2 linked regions of the Gloeocapsopsis sp. IPPAS B-1203 genome follow. The protein of the gene in region 1 interacts with the protein of each later gene in a pairwise test. Links are inferred from orthologs where the notes say so. Each region holds a gene or a part of one and is shown on either strand. Other genes may lie near its edges.

The links.
Region 2: the proteins of bioB (region 1) and CSQ79_RS24240 interact in binary tests that used the Escherichia coli proteins (3 or more experiments, as listed by UniProt). The link is inferred for Gloeocapsopsis sp. IPPAS B-1203 from one-to-one orthologs.

The regions. Positions count from the first base shown.
Region 1 is NZ_PEIG01000001.1:319,935-328,177, forward strand. What follows is about bases 4,283-7,069. They hold bioB (biotin synthase BioB), read right to left. Parts: upstream 6,303-7,069; coding sequence 5,262-6,302; downstream 4,283-5,261. Other genes in these bases: CSQ79_RS01500 (hypothetical protein), read left to right, coding at 4,283-4,312; CSQ79_RS01505 (polysaccharide pyruvyl transferase family protein), read left to right, coding at 4,338-5,246; bioA (adenosylmethionine--8-amino-7-oxononanoate transaminase), read right to left, coding at 6,408-7,069. Outside these bases: CSQ79_RS01490 (calcium-binding protein), read left to right, coding at 1-1,090; CSQ79_RS01495 (FG-GAP repeat protein), read left to right, coding at 1,217-3,313; more of CSQ79_RS01500, read left to right, coding at 3,326-4,282; more of bioA, read right to left, coding at 7,070-7,712; CSQ79_RS01520 (DUF2997 domain-containing protein), read left to right, coding at 8,062-8,243. UniProt on the Escherichia coli protein: Catalyzes the conversion of dethiobiotin (DTB) to biotin by the insertion of a sulfur atom into dethiobiotin via a radical-based mechanism.
Region 2 is NZ_PEIG01000019.1:66,462-71,980, reverse strand. What follows is about bases 2,729-5,519. They hold CSQ79_RS24240 (class II glutamine amidotransferase), read left to right. Parts: upstream 2,729-3,634; coding sequence 3,635-4,405; downstream 4,406-5,519. Other genes in these bases: cas3 (CRISPR-associated helicase Cas3'), read left to right, coding at 4,482-5,519; CSQ79_RS24245 (Uma2 family endonuclease), read right to left, coding at 2,825-3,400; CSQ79_RS24250 (YdcF family protein), read right to left, coding at 2,729-2,765. Also shown: CSQ79_RS24270 (SPFH domain-containing protein), read right to left, coding at 1-399; CSQ79_RS24265 (NfeD family protein), read right to left, coding at 559-984; CSQ79_RS24260 (ferredoxin-thioredoxin reductase variable chain), read left to right, coding at 1,380-1,604; CSQ79_RS24255 (hypothetical protein), read right to left, coding at 1,647-1,874; more of CSQ79_RS24250, read right to left, coding at 1,977-2,728.

The DNA of each region.
Region 1 (8,243 bases):
TGGTGCTTTTGGTGCTGCTCCCGATGGCAATATTGAGGCCGGAAAGAGCTACGTCGTGTTTGGTTCGGGCAATAGTTTTCCGGCAAGCGTTGATTTAGCAAGTCTCGACGGTAGCAACGGCTTTGTCCTTAATGGTGTTGATGTATTTGACGCATCAGGTGCTTTCGTCAGTGGGGCGGGAGACTTCAACGGCGATGGCTTTGATGATGTGATTATTGGCGCTCGCTTTGCTGACCCCAGCGGTACTGATGCTGCCGGAGAGAGCTATGTCGTATTTGGCTCAAGCAGTGGATTCCCTGCCAGCATCAACTTAGCAAGTCTTGACGGTAGCAATGGCTTTGTCCTCAATGGTATTGATGAAGATGATAGATCAGGCATTTCCGTCAGTGCTGCTGGCGATGTTGATGGCGATGGACTTGACGATCTAATTATTGGTGCTCCTGGTGCTGACCCCAACAGCAACTCTAACGCGGGAGAGAGCTACATCGTATTTGGCTTTCGCTCGTTGTTTGGCACTGCTGGTAACGACGTTCTCCTCGGTAGCAACACGCGCGACTGCATCTCAGGACTCGATGGCAACGACACCCTCGCCGGACTGTTAGGAGACGACACGCTTCTCGGTGGTGCAGGCAATGACGTGCTACGCGGCGACTTGAATAACCGCTCGCCTCAAGGCAGCGTCGGTGGCAACGATACGCTGTTTGGTGGACTCGGTAATGACCAACTCGGTGGCAAGGGGGGTGACGACCAACTGTTTGGCGAACAAGGTAATGATACGCTCTACGGCGATGATGGCGATGATTTGTTACGTGGTGGTGCAGGCAATGACACGCTGATTGGCGATGACTTCTCTGGTGGTCAAGGTAGCGATACTTTTGTCTTGGCAGCAGGCGAAGGGCGCGACACTATCCGTGACTTTGAAGATGGCATTGACTTGATTGGCTTGGCAGGCGGTTTGAGTTTCGAGCAATTGACGATTAGCGCTAGTGGTGCTAACAATGCCCTGATTCGCTTGGGCAGCGAGCAACTTGCACTGCTAACGGGTGTGGCGGCGAGCAACTTAACCGCGACGGACTTTACTCTTGTCTAATTTTGAGACGTTATGACACTACCACCAGTTGCATGAGGCAATCAGCTGGAGATGTCAGCCAAGAATCAACTGACGAAATGATATCCCTTGTCAGTCAACATCCAGTAACAACAAGGAGCAACAACCATGGCAGTGACAACAATTGAATTAGCAAACCTCAACGGTAGAAACGGCTTTGTCCTCAATGGTATTGAGGCAAATGACTTCTCAGGCTATTCCGTCAGTAGTGCAGGAGACGTCAACGGCGATGGCTTTGACGATGTGATTATCGGTGCCGCTAATGCTGACTCCAACGGCAACTCTACCGCCGGAGAGAGCTACGTCGTGTTTGGTTCCGGCAGTGGCTTTCCTGCCAGCATCGACTTAGCCAACCTCGACGGTAGCAACGGCTTTGTTCTCAATGGTATTGATGTAAATGACAGATCAGGCAGATCCGTCAGTAGTGCAGGAGACGTCAACGGCGATGGCTTTGACGACGTGATTATCGGCGCTCCCAATGCTGACCCCAACGGCAACTCATTCGCGGGAGAGAGCTATGTCGTGTTTGGTTCGGGTAGTGGCTTTGCGGCAAGCGTGGACTTAGCAAGTCTTGATGGCAGCAACGGCTTTGTCCTCAATGGTATTGATGAAGATGACTTCTCAGGCGAATCCGTTAGTAGTGCGGGAGACGTCAACGGCGATGGCTTTGACGATGTGATTATCGGTGCCATCTATGCTGACCCCAACGGCAACTCTAGCGCCGGAGAGAGCTACGTCGTATTTGGCTCAAGCAGTGGCTTTCCAGCCAGCATTGACTTAGCCAACCTTGACGGTAGCAATGGCTTTGTCCTCAATGGTATTGATGAAGATGACAGCTCAGGCGAATCCGTTAGTAGTGCAGGAGACGTCAACGGCGATGGCTTTGACGATGTGATTATCGGTGCCGCTAATGCTGATCCCAACGGCAACGCTGATGCCGGAGAGAGCTACGTCGTGTTTGGCTCAAGTAGTGGCTTTGCGGCAAGCGTGGACTTAGCCAACCTCGATGGCAGCAATGGCTTTGTCCTCAATGGCATTGCTGCAAATGACAGCTCAGGCGAATCCGTTAGTAGTGCAGGAGACGTCAACGGCGATGGCTTTGATGATGTGATTATCGGTGCCCCTGGTGCTGACCCCAACGGCAACTCTGGCGCCGGAGAGAGCTACGTCGTATTTGGCTCAAGTAGTGGCTTTGCCGCGAGTATCGACTTAGCCAACCTCGACGGTAGCAATGGCTTTGTCCTCAATGGCATTGCTGCAAATGACAGCTCAGGCGAATCCGTCAGTGGTGCAGGAGACGTCAACGGCGATGGCTTTGACGATCTGATTATCGGTGCCATCTTTGCTGACCCCAACGGCAACTCTGGCGCGGGAGAGAGCTACGTCGTGTTTGGTTCGGGCAGTGGCTTTCCTGCCAGCATCAACTTAGCAAGTCTTAATGGTAGCAATGGCTTTGTCCTCAATGGTGTTGCTGCGGGCGACTTCTCTGGTAACTCGGTGAGTGCCGCCGGCGATGTTGATGGCGATGGACTTGACGATCTAATTATTGGTGCTGTTGATGCTAACCCCAACAGCAACTCTAGGGCGGGAGAGAGCTACATCGTGTTTGGCTTTCGCTCGTTGTTTGGCACTGCTGGTAACGACGTTCTCCTCGGTAGCAACACGCGCGACTGCCTCTCAGGACTCGATGGCAACGACACCGTGGCGGGAGGGTTGGGAGACGACACGCTTCTCGGTGGTGCAGGCAATGACGTGCTACGCGGCGACTTGAATAACCGCTCGCCTCAAGGCAGCGTCGGTGGCAACGATACGCTGTTTGGTGGACTCGGTAATGACCAACTCGGTGGCAAGGGGGGTGACGACCAACTGTTTGGCGAACAAGGTAATGATACGCTCTACGGCGATGATGGCGATGATTTGTTACGTGGTGGTGCAGGCAATGACACGCTGATTGGCGATGACTTCTCTGGTGGTCAAGGTAGCGATACTTTTGTCTTGGCAGCAGGCGAAGGGCGCGACACTATCCGTGACTTTGAAGATGGCATTGACTTGATTGGCTTGGCAGGCGGTTTGAGTTTCGAGCAATTGACGATTAGCGCTAGTGGTGCTAACAATGCCCTGATTCGCTTGGGCAGCGAGCAACTTGCACTGCTAACGGGTGTGGCGGCGAGCAACTTAACCGCGACGGACTTTACTCTTGTCTAATTCTGAAACGTTATGACACTACCACCTATTTATTTCTACTTACCCCAACCCTACTTTCCTCACACTCTGCCCGCAACTGCTGCGGAGAATTGGGCAGGATATGGGCTGGGCATTTATACCTGGACGCTCCAAACTTACTTCCGGCTGCAAGCGGTTGGTTTTCCCTGTCAGTTGGTCAGTTCGCCGCCGAAGGAAGGAATTGTGCTATTTCATCGCCAAGCGTTGCAATTTCGTCCGCTCCAGCCGCAACCCCGATTACTCCTGATTTGTCTTCAAGCTGACAAACAACCCTGCCCTGTCGCTCACCTGCATGTGGTTCAAAATCCCACTGATTCCCGAATTCCACATAGCTACTATCTACCCCACTGGCCCCAACCTGGGTTAATTCCCCGTAATCCAGAACGCGGCGATCGCTTCGAGACAATTGCTTATTTCGGTCATGCGTGCAGTTTAGCTCCCGAACTCAAAGCACCCGCGTGGCAATACCAATTAGCCGCCTTGGGTTTACGCTGGCAACCAATTATCAATCACAACTCCTGGCACGATTTCCGCCAGCTTGACTGTCGCTGGAATGACTACAGCAACATTGATGCCATTGTTGCTATCCGCAGTTTTCACTCTGAGCAAACCTATCTTTATAAGCCCGCTACGAAACTCTACAATGCTTGGCTTGCTGGAGTCCCCGCGCTGCTTGGAGCAGAATCGGCGTATCGCGCGATCGGGCAAGCAAATATGAATTACTTAGAAGTGTCTTCCTATAGTGAGTTGCTCGCTACCCTCATCAGACTAAAGTCATCTGCTACAGCACGCCAGAGGTTAGTCGGCAACGGTGCGCTGTCGGCATTACAGTTTCTGCCCGAACAAATTACTGAGAACTGGTGTCAGTTTCTGATTAATGTCGCGATTCCTGCTTGGCAAGCCCGTTGTCAACGCAACGAGCGACAACTTTTCAGCCGAGTCAAAAACTTCAATTCCAGACTAGAACGCGCCACATCTTAAACGCAATCTTAGCGACTCGACATAAATGAAACTATATTATTATCAACGACGTGATGGCAACAGCAATTTTGGCGACGACCTCAATTCGTGGCTGTGGTCCCAGCTACTGCCAGGTTTTTTTGACGAAGATCCAACCATTGCCTTTATTGGTATCGGTACGTTGTTGAATCATCTACTTCCACAACGCGTACCACAAGCTCAACGGCTTGTCATCTTTGGTACTGGTGCAGGTTACGGCAATCCATTCACTGCGGTTGCTCATCAATGGCAAATTTATTGCCTTCGTGGCAGGTTATCTGCGCAAAAACTCGGTCTTGCAGAAGAGTTAGCAATTACGGATGCAGCTTTATTAGTTCGACGTTTGTTCCAGCCAACGAGTCAAAAAACAAGCCGCTTCGCTTTTATGCCACACGTGCATCATGCGACTTATGCTGGTACTCTATTGCAAGATATTTGCACTCAAGTGGGCTTAGGTTATATTGACCCACGGTGGTCAGTAAAGAAAGTCTTGACATCAATTAGCCAAACCGAGGTTCTCTTAGCCGAAGCGATGCATGGTGCCATTGTTGCTGATGCCTTACGCATCCCGTGGATTCCGGTATTGACGAGTCCTCGCATCCTCACATTTAAGTGGCATGACTGGTGCTCGTCGTTAAAGTTAGAGTATCATCCTTACTATATTCCGCCTCTAGTGAGTGCCTATCCTCGCTTTGCGCGTCGCCGCAGTGCGATCGCATATTGGAAAAATTGTTGGCAACAGGAACCGTGGCTGGCGTTATGTCAAATGGTATCTCAACGCTCATTGTGGGCAACTCAGTTACTGCGGATTACTCAAGTTGCTTGTCCTTCCCTCAGCCATGCTAGTCTAGTCGAGCAGTTAACAGATCAATTGGAAAATCGCTTAGAGCAGCTAAAAAGCGATTGGTCTGTATAATAGGCACATCTCGTGCTATGGCGATGAAACGACTGTAGCGCGTGAGCTAACTTCTATCGGAGAACCGTCAGGAGATTCAATCACAAATCCAGCATCGCAAATCATTTTTAAATCGCTGTGTGTTGCTTGTCCAGGAGTTGTCAAATAATCACCAATAAAGATTGAGTTTGCTGGATAAAGTCCTAAAGGTTGCAGCGATCGCAAATGAACTTCTCTACCGCCAGCGATTCTAATTTCCTGTGTAGGAAGCACAAAGCGAAATAAGCATAACACTCGCAGACAATAGCGCGGGTTCAAGTCTTTGATCTTCTCAAACGGCGTTCCTGGAATTGGAATCAAGAAATTTAGGGGAACACTAGTAGCATTCAATTCCCGCAACGAGAATGCTAAGTCGATGACATCATCATCCGACTCGCCCATGCCAATAATTCCACCAGAACAGGTTGTGATTCCTGCGGCTTTGACATTTTCTAGCGTAGCAGTTCGGTCATTAAACGTATGTGTTGTGCAAATTTGCGAGTGATAATCATCCGAAGTATTCAAATTATGATTGACGCGATCTACCCCGACTTCTGCCAAACGCAGCGTTTGCTCTTGACTCAACAACCCAAGACACGCACAAATTTTTAAATCATAGTTTGCTTTAACCGCTTGTACAGCGTCCAGAACCTGCGTAAACACTCGCTCACTGGGAGAACGCCCCGAAATAACCAGACAAAAAGTTCCAGCTTGCAATTTCTTTGCCTGTGCAGCAGCGTCTAGAATTTTTTCTTGAGCTAAGAGGGGATACTTCTCAATTTCAGCAGTAGAAATCTTCGATTGCGAACAATAGTGACAATCTTCTGGACAAAGCCCACTTTGAGCGTTAAGGAGAAAATGCAACCGGACGCGATTTTCCCAGTAATGATAGCGCACGCGATAGGCAGCAGCAAGTTGCTCAAGCAGGACACTATCAGGTGCATTGAGTACCGCCCGTGCGGCTTCGCGTGTCAGTAGTTCTCCAGCCAAAGCGCGATCGGCAAGTTCGTTCCAGTTAAGAGCAGAAGATTTCAACATAAGAAGAGGTCAGAGGTCGGAGGTCAGAGGTCAGAAATTATGGTTAAAACAGGGGTAAGGCACTGCCTTACCCATCACTGGAGCAATAATTCTGATTGACCATTGCTATATGATAGTATCAAGCACGCAGCGGATTGCTTGATAAATTGATTCGAGTTGCTCTAAGGTAATGCAATAAGGTGGCATTAAGTAGAGCGTATTACCCAGAGGACGTAAGAGAAATCCTTCCGCTAGAAACCTTTGTTTGAGGATTGGTGCGATCGCATTAAAATATCCACTTTGACCATCGGTGACAATATCCATCGCGGCGATCGTTCCGCAAGTACGTATTTTCTCTATTTTAGGATGCTCTTTCAACCATTTTTCTAGACAGTGGCGATGCTGCTGTTCTAAATGGCGAAAATGAGGATTTGCTTCCAGTAGTTCCAAAGACGCAACACCCGTAGCACAGGCTAACGGATTTCCTGTGTATGAATGACCGTGAAAAAACGTTTTACTGACATCATCACTGTAAAACACACGATAAATGTCTTCTGTCGCAACGGTGACAGCTAAAGGTAAGCAGCCGCCAGATAAACCTTTTGATAAACAAATAATATCCGGTGCGGTTTCTGCTTTTAAGCAAGCAAACAATTCTCCAGTACGTCCAAAGCCCGTCATTACCTCGTCATAAATTACAAGTATGCCAAAAGACTGTGCTAGGTTTCCCAATGCTTGTAAAAATTGCGGGCGACATACTCGCATTCCCCCTGCACCTTGTACAAGTGGCTCGATAAAAATACCTGCGTAGCGCGTGGAATTTTGCTGGAGAAGCCGTGTCAGTATATCTAGAGTATGTGCTTCACGGATTACTACATCGCCATCATCATCAAACGTAGCAGGAAAAGGCACAAGCTCTGTCGAGAACATCAAGCGTCGAAAAGGCTGCTCCCACGGAGAACTACCTGCAATTGACATTGCTCCTATCGTATCACCGTGATACCCACCTTCAAAGCTAATAAACGTAGTGCGTTCAGTCTCTCCTTGGTTGAACCAATATTGGCAAGCCATTTTCAGCGCTACTTCCATCGCTGTTGAACCGTTATCTGAAAAAAATACTCTTGTGAGCAATTTTGGCAGATGCTTCAGCAATTTTCTGGCTAACTGTTCGGCTGGTTCGTGAGTAAAACCTGTAAAAATGACGTGTTCCAATGCTTGGGCTTGTTTGTAAAGTGCTTCAGCAAGTACAGGATGTCCATGTCCATGAATTGTTACCCACCAACTAGAAATACAATCCACAATTTGGCGTCCGTCTTCCAATTCGAGCATCACTCCTTTCCCCTTGACTACCTTCAAAGGCATTGGCGCGGTTTTCATTTGGGTAAATGGTTGCCAAATCGGAGAATCATAAATTTCTTCGATGCTGCTCATAAAAAAAATCAAGTTCTTGAGTAAAAAAAGCTATGAATAATCCCGAAAAACAAGCAAATAGAACATAATTTAGTCTTTCTAGCCACTAATCACTCTTCCCTAGCCACTCAATTCTGACTTGACTGCTGAGGTTAGTTAAGCGAAACTGACAATAATTGATGTCAGGCTTCATGTATTGCTAAATTTTGTTAACTTTTTATTCTCTATAATTCGATAGATGAAACATTATTTAGCAATAGTGATAGTGAGGAGAGCACATAGTAGGCATAAACGCTTACAAATAGCAACAAGCAGCCGATACAGTGTAGCTGCAAAATTATAAATAAAGCTATGGTGATTAGCTAGAAGTATGGAAACGCTAGAGTTTGTGATTTATCCTGATGGTCGCGTCCAGGAAACAGTCTCCGGTATAGTAGGAGCTACTTGTACCGAAGTTACAGCGGCAATCGAAGCAGAACTGGGGCAAGTCGTCAGTCACCAGCCAAGCTCAGAATTTTATAATGCAGTACAACACCAGTCTACAGTTGCAAC
Region 2 (5,519 bases), on another replicon or contig:
GCGGGCAGTAAATGTTTCATCTAGCTCTAGTCTGCCCATTTCCGAACGGATTTGCGTTAAAACCAAATTTACCATTGCTGATTGGAGATTTTCTACCTTGTACCAGGCTTTTTCCATATCAACAATGCGCCAGTATACAACTGCATCTACCTCAATCGAAACGTTATCGCGGGTAATACATTTTTGCGGCGGAATGTCTAGCACTTTTTCCCGAATAGTTTCGCGGAAAACAACTTTATCAATAAAGGGGAAAACAAAACTCAACCCTGGTTCAAGCTTTTTATTATAACTACCCAGTCTCTCTACTAAGGCTTCATTACCCTGATTCGTGACTTTTACTGAACCTGCTAAGGCTGAACCTCCAAGTGCTAGTGCAACTAGCAAAAATAGTTCATTCATGTGATTTCCTGTTTATGAGTATTAAGTTACTAAATGTGTAGTACTGAGGCAGTTTTTAAATGGCTTGCAATGAGACAGTAAGTAAGAAGAATGAGTGTAAAATCTGTTCTAACATAGCAAAAGCTCTAATTTCTGCCATTCACTCACCTCTCACCCCTCTTAGTGCAACAAATCTTCCGGCATAACGATTAAAGTTGTACCTTCACGGCGAACCACATAGACTTTTTGAGAAGGCGCGATCTCTAAATATCGATCTTCGCACCGCGCCCGCCATGAATTACCTTCATAGATCACTCTTCCTTCTCTTCCGGCGGGGATTTCAGTTAATGTTTCTGCCACAAAAGCTTCTTGTAGTTGTTTCCGTTTAGGTGACAGTAGGCGACGCGACATTAAAATAAATGCTGTCGATAGTCCTAGCCAGAGCACAGCTTGTATGCTTAACTGAGGAATGACTAGAGATATTACTGCTACAACAAAAGCACTCAGTCCCATCATAAAAGCGACAAACGCCGTTGGTAGCACTAGTTCCATCAAACAAAGAATTGCCCCTGCTATTAACCATAACAGCGTGACGTTTATCGGCATTGTGGTGTTTTAATAGCTAAATGCACAGTAATTTACGAGTTCGCTTGAGCTACAGTTATTTAATGAGCTAGCAACAATGTGACAGCAAACTATAATCATTACTACCAATCTAGCTTAAGCTTTCCTAAATCAGGACTACGTTTAATTGAATTTAAAAGTTTTTTTCAGCAATACGCAGCATTAAACTAAATGAGGTAAAGACTAAAGACTGCTACAAGGCTTATAACTCGTTTCCTCGCCCCGCGCTCCTACTCCCTCGCTCCTCATTTATCGCTTAGAGTGTATAACAAGGGACAATCTTATGCAAAGATAAAGAGGTTGTCTGGAATAAGCAATTGTATTGAATAATAATTTTGCATTGCTTCTTGAGAGGGAAACACTCTAATTACAAGTCTATGAAAGTTGGCGATCGCATCCGCGTTAAAGAATCAGTCATTGTTTACCATCATCCCGAACATCGCGGTGAACCTTTTGATATCAAAGGCTTAGAAGGCGAGATTGTTAGTTTTGCTAACGAATGGCAAGGCAAACCAATCAGTGCTAATCTGCCAATTCAAGTGCAGTTCAGTAAAAAGTTTAAAGCTCACCTGCGCGAAACTGAAATTGAGGATCTATCTTAGTCGGGGATGTTCATCTTAAGGGCGATGGAGATGATTAGCGATCTAACTCCTTGCCCGACGAAACCAACTTAGAATATTCAGTTCATTACGCATTTGCTCTAATTCTTGTCTATGGCGCTCTGCTATGGTATAATACCAGTCACAGTGTTGCTGTAGATCAGTGCGCGATTGTACTTCCCGATAAAATTGGCGTGTTGCTTGGTAAGCGGCAAAAATATCTTGTGTTTCTGGTGGCGGCAGCGGAATAATGTAGTGGAACTGGTTAGCCATGAGTTAAGCAAAAGAAGTCAGTCTCTTGCTGCAATTATAGCGATCGCAACTGAGAGAGATTTGTGCCTAAATGCATAATTTAACCAGAAGTAGCTAATTGTTTTACAACCAACCACGTAAACGATAAACCACTAAACCGACATACTCTTTCAAAGCACGAGTAAACTGATGTAATCGCTCTGCTTCTGGTAACAAGTTTAACAGTGTGGCTTGAGGAGTATTGCTTAAATACTGAAAATCGCTACTTGCTATAAAATCAGTAGGTGCAGGTATTGCAGCAATTTTAAGTTTTTTGAAAATGGCAAGCGATCGCGGCATATGCATTGCTGAAGTGACAAGTAGCACTTGGTTGATTTGACGTGCTTGCAGAATTTTTTTGACATTGACTGCATTTTCGTAAGTATTGAGCGAGTTTGGTTCTTGAATAATTGCTGAATTTGGTACGCCTAACTGCTGCATAATCATTGCCATATCTGCGGATTCAGAAGAACCAGCACCACTCCAATCTATACGCCCACCGCTGAGAATCACGAAAGGGGCTTTTTTTTGGTGATACAACTGCGCAGCATAAAACATGCGATCGCTTTCTTCAGATAAGTCTACTGCAGGGCGTGGAAAAAACGCAGGTTTAGTCGCACCGCCTAAAACGACAATTGCTTCTGCATTGGGTAATTCAGTTGAGGGAATATTTTGAAATTCTAGCGATCGCACCAAAGCACGAGAAGTCCAACCATTACTCGCTAATAACAAAACAACGAGAGCGATTGTTAATGCAGTTGATGCTTGACGTGGTTTTTTCCACAACGTTACTAATGCAAATAAGATTAAAACACACGCCAATCCTAGCGGATAGAAAAATAAAGGTAATAACTTTGATAAATATAAAAACATTCTTATTAGCTGATTGCGTTAGGTTCAGTAACAACAATAAACTCTCAACCTGTAAGTAGCTAAGCAAAAATTGGCTGTAAATCTAAAACAAACCCAGGAAGAACATCTTCACCGGATAAAGTTGGAGGCGAAGCTAAAACTTCAACTTCTTGCCCAGCACGATAAATTTCTACTTGTTGAGTACTAGGATTAATTAACCAACCTAGCTGCAAACCGTTATCTAGATATTCTTGCATTTTGACTTGAGTGTCTGCTAACTCATCTGTTTCTGAAAGCAGTTCAATCACAAAATCTGGACATAAAGGTAGAAACTTCTTTCTTTGCGCTTGAGTCAAACTATTCCATCGCTCCATTTTTACCCAAGAAACATCAGGAGAACGAGTCGCGCCATTCGGTAAGCGAAAGCCTGTCGAGGAGTCAAAAGCTTTTCCTAAGAGATTTTGGCGATTCCACAACCAAAATTGTCCAGCTAACTCAAAGTTGCGATCGCCTGTTTCTCCTCCCGTAGGCGGCATAATAATCAGATCTCCCTTGGTCGTTAATTCTAATTGCAACTCGCGATTAGCAGCGGCGAGTTGTTCAAACTGTTCGTCAGTGAGTCTGAGAACCAAAGGAAGTTGTAAAGTTATGCTCATATCACATCAAATCCTCGGATTAATGCTGTAAAAAAGTGATCGCTTGTTCTACTAAAGTGTAGCTTTGAGCACGTGGCGGTTTGCGTTAGCCTTGCAGTCGCTAAGTTGTCGAGTTTACGGAACTTGAGTATACATTCATTTTGCCAAGTGCTACGTCACGATGAAGCGATCGCGAGTCCGTTGCACCACAATTTTGGTTAAAATTGCACTGAATTGCAACACAAACAAGCTCTCATGTGTCAACTGCTGGGAATGAATTGTAATGTTCCAACAGATATTTGTTTCTCGTTTGAGGGCTTTTCGGCGCGGGGAGGAAGAACCGATGAACATCAAGATGGTTGGGGTATTGCCTTTTTTGAGGGTTTAGGTTGTCGCATGTTTTTAGATGCTAAACCGGCGATCGCATCTCCTGTTGCAGACTTAGTACGACGCTACCCCATTCACTCAACTCATGTCATTGCCCATATCCGCAAAGCAACTCAAGGTGGAATTGCTTTAGTTAATTGTCATCCGTTTCGACGCGAACTGTGGGGACGATATTGGGTATTTGCCCACAATGGCAATCTTATAGATTTTCAGGCACAGACGAATTTTTATCAACCTGTAGGTCAAACGGATAGTGAAACAGCATTTTGCCTGATCTTGGAAACTCTACGCCAAAGTTTTCCTCAAGGTAAGCCTGCGTTAGAACAACTATATCCTGTGTTGCAAGAAGTGACTGCAACCATAGCCACAAAAGGTATATTTAACTATTTACTTTCTGATGGAGAACACTTTTTCACATACTGCTCAACTAAGCTATGCTACATCGTCCGGCAAGCACCATTTGCGGCTGCACATTTAATCGATGAAGATATTACAGTAGACTTTCAAAAGTTAACCACACCAAGCGATCGCGTTGCAGTCATCGCCACAACTCCTTTAACTGACAACGAAGTGTGGATACAAATTCATCCAGGAAAATTACTTGTCTTCCAGGATGGTTTACCTCATAGAGATTTCTGATATTGAGCGATTTTGTCTTGCCACGGGCAATATAACGAGTAGCAACTTTTACTCTACAACAGCCTTGTAATGAGACATGAGCTATCGCGAATTTTTCAAGCACTGTACGGGATTTTACCCGTATCCTTGGCAAGAGCGTTTTGTGAGTTGGAGTGGTCAATCAATTGCTGTTGTTGCTGCACCGACAGGGGCGGGTAAAGAATTTGGGGCAATTATTCCTTGGCTGTACTCTCATAAAATAGGTATTCCCATAACAGCCCGATTGATTTATGCATTACCGACGCGATCGCTAGTCGAACAAGTTTATGAAAATACTTGTCAGGTAGTCACTGCATCTGACTGTTTACCGATTAAAGTGTATTGCCTCAAAGGTGGTTTAGTTGAACATGGTTTTGAACAAGATTTAACTCAGCCTGCAATTTTAATTGGTACACAAGATCAATTATTATCACGTGGTTTAAATAGAGGATTTGGCGTGTCGTGGGGACAACGCCCGCTACATTGTGCAGCCTTAACTAACGATTGTCGTTGGATTTTAGATGAAATTCAACTTACAGGAGTTGCTTATAGCACCCTAGTACAACTTTATAAACACTGGCAGAAGTTGGGAACTTTTGGGCAAACTCAACTATGCTTGATGTCTGCAACCTTTGATGACAGACCATTAGAAAACTTAAAAGTAGAGCGATTTGAGTTAGATACAGCAGATTTGGCTCATCCTATATTAGCTGCAAAAGTTACTCGCCCGAAACCTGTCTTTAGAGCTGTTGTGCAAGAAATGACAGATGTTGCAGCGTTAGTAGAAACAAAACACGTACCAAAAAGTTTATCTCTTGTGGTTGTTAATACAGTAGATCGAGCTAGAGAAATCGGCAGATTACTACCAAATTTATCACCACTCATCATCCACAGTCGATTTTTAGGCATTGACCGCGAGAAGTTACAGCAGAAACTCAAAGCTTATCAAGGAGTCATTGTTGCAACTCAAGTTGTGGAAGCTGGGGTAGATTTAGATGCGGATCTATTAATTACAGAATTATGTCCTTGGTCTTCGTTTGTGCAACGCTGTGGGCGGTGTGGGCGCAAGCGCACAGATAACACAGTAGAGATTCAT